DNA from 2 places in the Cytobacillus kochii genome. Region 1 is predicted to be linked to the other one. Evidence: riboswitches for the same ligand, from Rfam matches in the RefSeq annotation. Region 1 holds a riboswitch; the other holds the start of a gene.
The links. Region 1 has a riboswitch for S-adenosylmethionine ahead of LG276_RS05815 (MetQ/NlpA family ABC transporter substrate-binding protein). Riboswitches for the same ligand answer to the same signal wherever they lie in the genome.
Positions count from the first base shown of each region.

Region 2: linked by a shared signal. The riboswitch ahead of LG276_RS02205 (hypothetical protein) and the one ahead of LG276_RS05815 (MetQ/NlpA family ABC transporter substrate-binding protein) in region 1 are both predicted to bind S-adenosylmethionine.

Region 1 covers NZ_CP085254.1:1,070,915-1,075,347, forward strand. The annotation lists gene LG276_RS05800 (B12-binding domain-containing protein) at 1-163, shown strand, start outside; gene LG276_RS05805 (STAS domain-containing protein) at 150-923, shown strand; gene LG276_RS05810 (pyridoxal phosphate-dependent aminotransferase) at 1,201-2,364, opposite strand; SAM riboswitch class I at 2,606-2,716, shown strand; gene LG276_RS05815 (MetQ/NlpA family ABC transporter substrate-binding protein) at 2,806-3,630, shown strand; gene LG276_RS05820 (aminoglycoside phosphotransferase family protein) at 3,707-4,433, opposite strand, start outside.
Region 2 covers NZ_CP085254.1:390,666-395,098, forward strand. The annotation lists gene LG276_RS02190 (fumarylacetoacetate hydrolase family protein) at 1-630, opposite strand, end outside; gene LG276_RS02195 (IclR family transcriptional regulator) at 971-1,723, shown strand; gene LG276_RS02200 (hypothetical protein) at 2,110-2,508, shown strand; SAM riboswitch class I at 2,596-2,687, shown strand; gene LG276_RS02205 (hypothetical protein) at 2,743-2,949, shown strand; gene LG276_RS02210 (O-acetylhomoserine aminocarboxypropyltransferase/cysteine synthase family protein) at 2,975-4,252, shown strand.

The DNA of each region.
Region 1 (4,433 bases):
TTTACCAAAGAAACCTAGGGTTCTATTAGGTGGAAGATTGACGAATTTATATGATTTAGCTTCTTTTACTGCTATAAAACCGGAAATTATTTCAAACTTATATGCTGTAGATAAATGGATCACTGCTTTTAATACGAAGGGGAGGAAAAATGCGATTAATTGATCTACATTTGCCGATACCGTATATACTGGCTAATAAGAATGGTGAAATCATTAGCTATACATCTAAAGCGGATGAAGTCTTTGATTTATCAGAAGGTACGATTAAAAGTATAGTTGATGAAGGGAGTATCTCCAAGTTTGAAAGGGTAGCTGCCATACCAGAAAAAAGCATGAGATTTGAAGCTAATTTAAAAACAAGAAGTATACCGATAGCACTATTTGATATTCATATCAGCTGGGATTTTCAAGGTAATGCGTCCATGCAATTTTTATACAAAGATGATGATAATGAACCATTAATGGAGAAATTACAAGCACTTCAAAACAGATTAGCAAAGACAGATTTTGAACTTTATGAGCAGAAGGAAACATTAGAACAAACATTGCAAAGGTTGGATGAATTATCAGGTCCTTTTATCTCTTTAACAAAAGAGATATGTTATATCCCTTTGTTTGGTGATATGACGGGCGATAAATTTACAACGATTATGGAACAAACGCTTGCCCGTCTGTCAGATCATGACTACAGGTGGATACTGATTGATTTAACAGCGGTTGCTAAAGTATATAATGAGGGAACGAGCGGTTTAGAGGTTTTAATCAAGAGCATTCTTCTAATGACAGGTGGAGAAGTGAGGCTCATTGGTATAAATCCGAGGCTAGCAAAAGCACTTCAACCTTATCAATTAAGAAATGTTGTTCATACGGAACAATCGTTACAAAGTTTTCTTCAATCAGTGATAAATAATCATGCTATATAAACATTGATTAACCTGAGAGGGTACGTGGAAAATGTATTGGGGTGCGCGGTGTTTATGGGGTGGCTTTGTTAAAAGAAAAGATTGCCGGATAACGACATGTTTTGAAAAATCTAAGTAAAGACATATGCAACAATGAAGATGATCCTTTGTAACGGGAATGCGAATTTAAAAGGAAGAGAATATGGAGATTGAGATCGTTAATAAAACAACCTAGCCCATTGGAACTTAAGTTAACATGTTTCTATGGGCTAGGTTTGTAGTTGCTATACCTCTTATATTAAAATAATTTGAGTTCACCAATTCTTTCTACTGCTTCAATTAATCGTTCTTCATCGACAAGTAATCCAACCCGAACATAACCTTCTCCAAAGGTCCCAAAGCCTTTTCCAGCGGCAACAGCTACATCTGCTTTTTCCAGTAAGTAGTCAGCAAATTCTTCACTATTGTATCCTTCAGGCACTGGCATCCAAGCAAAAAACGATCCTGAAGGAGACTTGCCGTGCCAGCCAACCTTTTCACAAGCGTTCATGAATGCATTTCTACGTCTCTCATATCGAGCAACAAGTTCGTCTACACTTGTTTGATCCCCATTTAATGCATCGGCAGCAGCTTTTTGTATGGCAGGGAATAAGCTTACATACATATGGTCTTGAAGAAGGTTGATGGCTTCAATGATTTGTTCATTTCCAACCGCAAATCCAATTCTCCACCCAGCCATATTATATGTTTTTGATAATGTATACATTTCAATACCAACTTCCTTCGCTCCGGCTGTGGCTAAGAAACTTTCAGGTTTCTTCCCATCAAAGCCGATAGCACCATAAGCAAAATCATGCAAGATGGTCATGTTGTTTTCTTTAGCAAAAGCAACAGTTTCTTCAAAAAATGTGGAATCAGCTGTCGCGCCTGTTGGATTATTAGGATAATTCAAAAATAGTAGGCGGGCATCCTTTTTTTGTTTTTCTGTAAATTGTGAGTAATCAGGTAGAAACTGATTGGCTTCTTTCAAAGGAAAGGTTTCGTATTTTACATTTGCCAAAACCGCACCAGATTCATAATCAGGGTAACCTGGATCTGGTAAGAGCATTAGATCTCCCTCATTGAGTAGGCATAATGGGATTTCTACTAAACCTGCTTTAGCGCCAAAAAGGATAGCTACTTCTTTTTCAGGATCAATTTCTACCCCATATTCACGCTTATAAAAGGAAGCAGCGGCCTTCTTTAATTCATTAATTCCTCGAAAAGGAGAATATTTATGTGTCATTGGGTCTTCTGCGGCTTGCTGAAGTGATTGTACAATATGTGCAGGTGTTGGCTGGTCGGGATTGCCTTGTCCTAGGTTAATAACGTCTCTGCCTTCAAGTTTTGCAGCAGCAACTTTTTGAACAAGGGAAGCAAAAAATTGTTGAGGTAATTGCTTCAAACGATGCGATAATTCCATTTTTAATCCACCTTCATTCATTTAATCTATATACGAACGCATTTTATAACCAAAAAGACAAATTGTCCAGTTAATTTTATACAAAAGGAAATATTCGCTTTCCTTTTTTGTTTTAAAAGAATAAAGGAGAGATAGTTGGATTACTAAACCCGTTTTCTAGGGAGGTTGGATGTAACATTATTTCGAACATTGACAAAAATAAAAGAGAGTAGTAATATCATATCATAAAAATTAAATGAAAAGCTTATCCAGAGTGACTGAGGGACTAGGCCCTATGACGTCCGGCAACCCCCAATATTGGGAAGGTGCCAATTCCTGCAGAATGATATCCATTCATTCTGAAAGATAAGGCGGAATATAAATCAATGCCTCTTTCAGATGATGAATAGTGGCTTTTTTTATTGGTTAAAATTCTGGTTACAGCTATGGGGAGGAAACATAATGAGAAAGTGGCTAATTGTTTTATTCATTGCAACTATTTGTTTACTAACAGCATGTGGCGGAGGTTCAGACACGAGTGGAGAAAAGGTGGATGAAACGAAAGAACTAAAAATTGGCGCTACTGCCGGTCCTTATAGTGATATGTTGAAGAAAGCTATTGTACCTGGTCTAGAGGAAAAGGGATATAAAGTAACTGTCGTAGAGTTTAGTGATTATATCCAACCTAACAAAGCTTTAAATGAAGATGATATACAAGCTAACCTTTTCCAACATACAATTTATTTGGAGAATTTCGAGAAAGAAAATAACATGGACTTAACACCATTAATTATTGTCCCAACAGCCCCAATGGGGATTTACTCGAATGTGTTTAATTCAATTGATGAGATTAAAGACGGTGCAACCATTGCCATTCCAAATGACCCAACGAATGCAGCACGCGCTTTAAATACGTTAAATGACGAAGGTTTAATTACGATTGATGAAAACGCCGATCCACTAACAGTATCTGAAAAAGATGTGAAGGAGAATAAAAAGAATTTAGTTTTTCAACCGATTGAAGCAGGACAATTACCAAGATCTCTAGAGGGTGTGGATCTAGCTGCAGTTCCAGGTAACTTTGCGTTGGCAGCCGATATGGACTTATTAAGTGCATTAACACTAGAAAATATGCTTGATGATTATCGCAATGTGGTTGCAGTTAAAGCAGACTTTGAAGATAAACAATACGCGAAAGACTTAAAAGAAGTGGTTGAGTCTGCAGAATTTGAAAAAATTATCGACGAAGAGTTTCAAGGATTTGGAAAGCCAACGTGGATGGAATAACGAAGTAATAACAAGCAAGAAACCGGACAAATTTATATGGATTTGTTCGGTTTCTAATCATAGTTGTAGAATACTGTTAAACTGATCTGTGCATAATTTGTATTTTGGTCATTCCTATATTTATGGATTGTCGAACAGCTTTTTCATCTTGGTCATTGACGTTTTTCAACCATTCGTGAAATATTGGTTGTAAGCCATAAAAGGAAGTGACTCTTCTATACATTTCATCTTTATTGAATTTTGTTTGATAAGATGCAAGAGCTTCTTTAGTGAATTGATCTCCGAAATCCCAATATAGCCCTGCAAAGTCAAACGCCGGGTCCCCTATTTGCGTATCTGTAAAGTCTATAATTCCTGATATCTCCTTTTTGCTTGGATGATAAAGGATATTGGCACTTGTTAGATCACCATGAATCACCACTTTTGCTTCTTTAAATTTTGACACCGCTAAAAACATTTTATCAATTTCTTCTTTTTCTGCGTCTTTTAAGAACGGAAATATTTTTTTAATCAGGGCTTGATGTAATTGCTCCCAATAATTTTCACTATGTAGTTCTTCTATATTACATTTCTTTGCTTCATCTATATCCAGACGATGTAATTCTGTAAGAAATGTTCCTAGCCGCTTGGCTTCATATAAAGGAGGAGTAATCAATGAATGAGATAATGCTTGTCCTTTAATAAAGTGGTAAAAAACACCAATCATTTGTCCGTCTTTATTATAAAATGGAAGATAATTTGGTATTTCAATAATTGAAGAAAGATATGTGAGCTGGTGAATTAGCTTTATTTCCTTTTTTATT
Region 2 (4,433 bases), 680 kb from region 1:
TGCACTACCTTCAACTGTTTTACCTTGCAACCATTGAAGTGTGCGACGTTGGATATCGCGGTAAGTGACGTCATTAGCGATTGTATATCCTGCTACATAGTTAAGTGCGTCTTCTTTTGCTACGTTTCTAGCTTTTTTACCTACAACAAAAGCAAATTCGGCTTCGTAATCTAATTGTTCAGAAATTGGATAGAATGGAATATCATCTTGTGGTCCAATCACTGTGTTAGCAAATTTAGCAAATACTACTGGGTGAGGCGGTAATTCTCTTCCCATTTCAGCAATATGTTCACGGTAGTTATGACCCACACAAATGATTTTTCCAGGTTTTGTTACAGGTGCTTCGATTTTTACATCTTCAAATGCATGTACAAGTGGATGTTTGAACGATTCACGATTATTTAATGCATAATCAACCATTTCCTTTGCGATGGAAAGGCTTTCATTTCCCCCTTGTAGGAAACCTTCCATTTGTGCTGGAATGTACGCTTCAGCAATTAACTCAGAACGTAGTTTACCTTCTGCTTCAAGAAAAGCTTGGTAAGCAAAGTTTAAGTCTACTACTTCATTTCCTTCTGTAACTGCTCCGATACGTGTGTTGTTATTGTGAGTGAAAGTAACTAATTTCATATTCAAACTCCTTTATGAAAAGTTTTTTTGTCTTGGAATTGCGTGATCAAAGAGTAAAACGCTTTGTGTGGAAGTGTTAGGCATAAAACCTTTTATTAATGAGCGTTTATTAGACTCTTTCTTCATCGGTTATTTAAATTCCATTAATAGTGAACGATGTTATCTATTAATGATAAATTTATAGTATCCTAATTTTCAGATAAACTCAAGTGAATTTGTTGTGGTTTTTTAAACTTTTTGAAAAATAAATCCTTTCGAAAGGATGCAAAACATGGATGAAATCAGAAAACATAGTGTTTTTCTGATATACTAAAAAAAATATAAAATAGGGGTTTTTTACATGAAAAATCAAAAACAAGCTACGATCCAATCGATTCAAGTCGGTATGAGAATTATTGACCTTTTAGTTGCTAGTGGAGAACCATTGAGGTTATCTGATATACAAGAAAAAACAGGAATTACAAAAAGTAATCTATATAAATACTTGAACACTTTTACGGAATTAGACATTCTATACAAGGATAAACATAATGGACAATATCAACTTGGAAGTAAATTAATTGAATATGGGGTGGCAGCTATAGGGCAGGAAGATGTGATTTCACGTGTTCTACCTTATTTAAAGGATTTAAGTCAGCAACTAGACAATACATGCCTATTAACTACGTGGACATATAATGGTCCAATTATCTCGAAAATATGGAACCCGGGACATGCCTATAATATTGGGGCGCAGTTAGGCTCACTTTTACCACCGCTATCATCGACTGGGAAAATATTCGAGAGCTTCCTTGATTCAGCTACAACTAAAGATTGGATTAAGGTTATGGGGAAAGAAGGAAAAGGGAATGTGGTAGAAGAAATCAACCGCGTAAGGCAGGAACGGATTGCCTTTGCTAATGAGCCCTTGATTCCTACTGTATCTTCTGTGTCTATACCAATCTTTAATTATAATCAAGAATTATTAAGTGCGATAACAGTAGTTGGTTTCTCAGAGTCGATTCCAAAAGACCCCTCTGCAGATAAAAGTCAATCTATTATAAAAGTAGGAAAAGAAATCTCTGCACAATTTGGCTATCGAGCAAGGGGCTGAATGATTTAAATCCTACTCTATATGAGGCGGTTGCATCAAAGGGAAAGTTGTTTACCATAGCTAAAAGAGATTTAGTTTATGATCCACGTTAAAGAGCAAAACGAAGCTAAAAAGAAGCAAATCGAATGATGAACCGGGGAAAAGGGCGAAACAAAGCGTACATAATAGCTGGGTATACATCTAGTAATGGCTCACCTTTCATCCAAATGCGTAAAAGTTGAAGGGGAAATTATTATGACCCTTATATCTGATCCACTTGTTTTAATTTAGACTAAAACTACACACCACCCGACCCCTTAATTGAAAATAGTTTGATGTGATTTTATTGAATATTTAAAAGAGAAGGTCTATAATTTTATACAAATAGTAAAGGTGGTGCTCTAATAGTGAACAATAAGGATATGTCCAATCATGTATTTTTTGATATATTAGCAGAGAAAATTAAAAGAGATAGTCATGAAGAGTACAATCGATTTGTTAATTATGTAAACGCATTAGCTAAGGATAAAGGGTGGAAGGAATTACAAGAAGAGGTTGTTCATTTACAAGCTTTTCTTTCGTATTTAGATGATAAGTTGGCTATCATCGATGATTATGAAGATATTATGAATATGAAAGCAACTTTGCTTGATATGATTGTTAACGATTTAAATGATACGTCTGTTTATCTTTTAGTGGAGGCTCTTATGTATAATAAAGAGCTGAATTATTTGCAATCCTTTGTATCCCCAGTTGAATATTGGGTGTCGGTAATAAAGGCAAAAGAAAGACTTTACGCTGCATAAAAGATTTATTATAAAAAGCTGTTGACAGCGCTGGATGATAAGGTTATTCTGATTTATAATTAATGACTCTTAAAATTTAAAAAATTCAATTTATCAAGAGAGGTGGAGGGACTGGCCCTTTGAAGCCTCAGCAACCGACCAAAACTAGGTAACGGTGCTAATTCCAAGATAGATAAGTTGAGGATATGGCGATATATCGTGAGCCCCTCTTCTTTAGCAAGAGGGGCTTTATTTATGCCGATTAGACGACTAAAGGCGGCTTTCGATGGAAGAGTACAATCTCTTTTTATTGAAAGTGGTCTTTTTTCTGCTCTTGGAAAGGGTGTTGAACATAAAAAATGGATGTTCCAAATTCAATCTAGGAAAAAACAACCATTGTGCTGGCATACTCAAAAGCTCATCACTGATAGATTGTTTCCGAGTCGAGTTTGTTTATTATAAGTGAAATGTGAGAGGAGAATGAAAAATGAATCATCGCCAGTTTGATACAATAGCGCTTCATGGGGGGCAAGTGCCAGATCCTGTTACAAAGGCGAGAGCTGTTCCAATATACATGACTTCATCCTATGTGTTTGAAGATACCGATCATGCAGCAAGCTTATTTCAGATGCAAGAGCCTGGCTTTATTTATTCAAGGAATGCAAATCCAACTAATGCAGTGTTTGAGGAGAGAATGGCACAGTTAGAGGGTGGCGTAGCCTCATTTGCTGTTTCATCTGGGCAAGCAGCGATTTCCATTGCCCTTTTAACACTTGCAAGAGCAGGCGATGAGATAGTTTCTACACAGGCTCTTTATGGTGGCACATATCATTTATTCGCAGAAACGTTTAGTAAATTCGGCATCAATGTTCATTTTGTTGATGGGACGGACTTTACATCTTTAGAAGGAAAAATTAATAAAAGGACAAAGGCGATTTTTACAGAGACAATTGGCAACCCGAATATGGAGGTAGCACATTTAGAAAAGTTAAGTGAGATAGCGAAACGTCACGGCCTACCATTAGTTGTAGATAATACATTCACTACGCCATTTTTACTAAAACCGCTTGCATTTGGTGCAGATATAGTCGTTCATTCAGCAACTAAATTCATTGGTGGTCATGGGACGGCAATTGGTGGGGTGATTGTAGATGGAGGAAGATTTGAATGGAGTAACGAAAGATTTCCTTCCTTTAATGAGAAAAAGCCTGCTATTGGTAATCGCAGCTATGTTGAAATTTCTAGGGAAAAAGCGTTTATTCTTAAAGCAAGATTTGAACTTGGCCATGACTTAGGGGCAACGCTGTCTGCCTTCAATAGCTGGTTATTTATTCAAGGTTTGGAATCATTAAGTGTCAGAGTAGAAAAGCAAGTCGCTAATGCACAAGTTTTGGCTAAGAGGCTAGGAGAGTTACCTCATATTTCTTGGGTGAACTACCCTGGGTTAGAAAGCCATCCGCAATATCATCTCGGAAAGAAGTATTTTCCGAGTGGGGCAGGTGCAATCTTTACATTTGGCATCAAAGGGGGAATCAGTACAGCTAAAAGGTTTATCAACTCACTAAAGCTGGTATCACATTTAGCAAATGTTGGTGACGCGAAAACGCTCATTATTCATCCAGCGAGTACAACACATGCTCGTCTTTCACCAGGGCAACAAGCGGAGGCGGGTGTGAGTCCCGAAATGATCCGCCTTTCTGTTGGCTTAGAGGATCCTGTAGATGTGATGGCTGATATTACGCAAGCGTTAAAACAATGTACGTAGGTTTATTACGATTTACATTATAAAGGGTGAAAAGAGTGAAGTTAAAGTGCCTAAAAAGAGAACCATTCTTCCTTCCTTTACCATATACTTTGTTGATCGCATGTCTCAGGCAATTCACCTTATGTTTTTCTTAAAGAAAGAGACATCAACACTGATATCTTACCATTGCGACGCCCCTGTT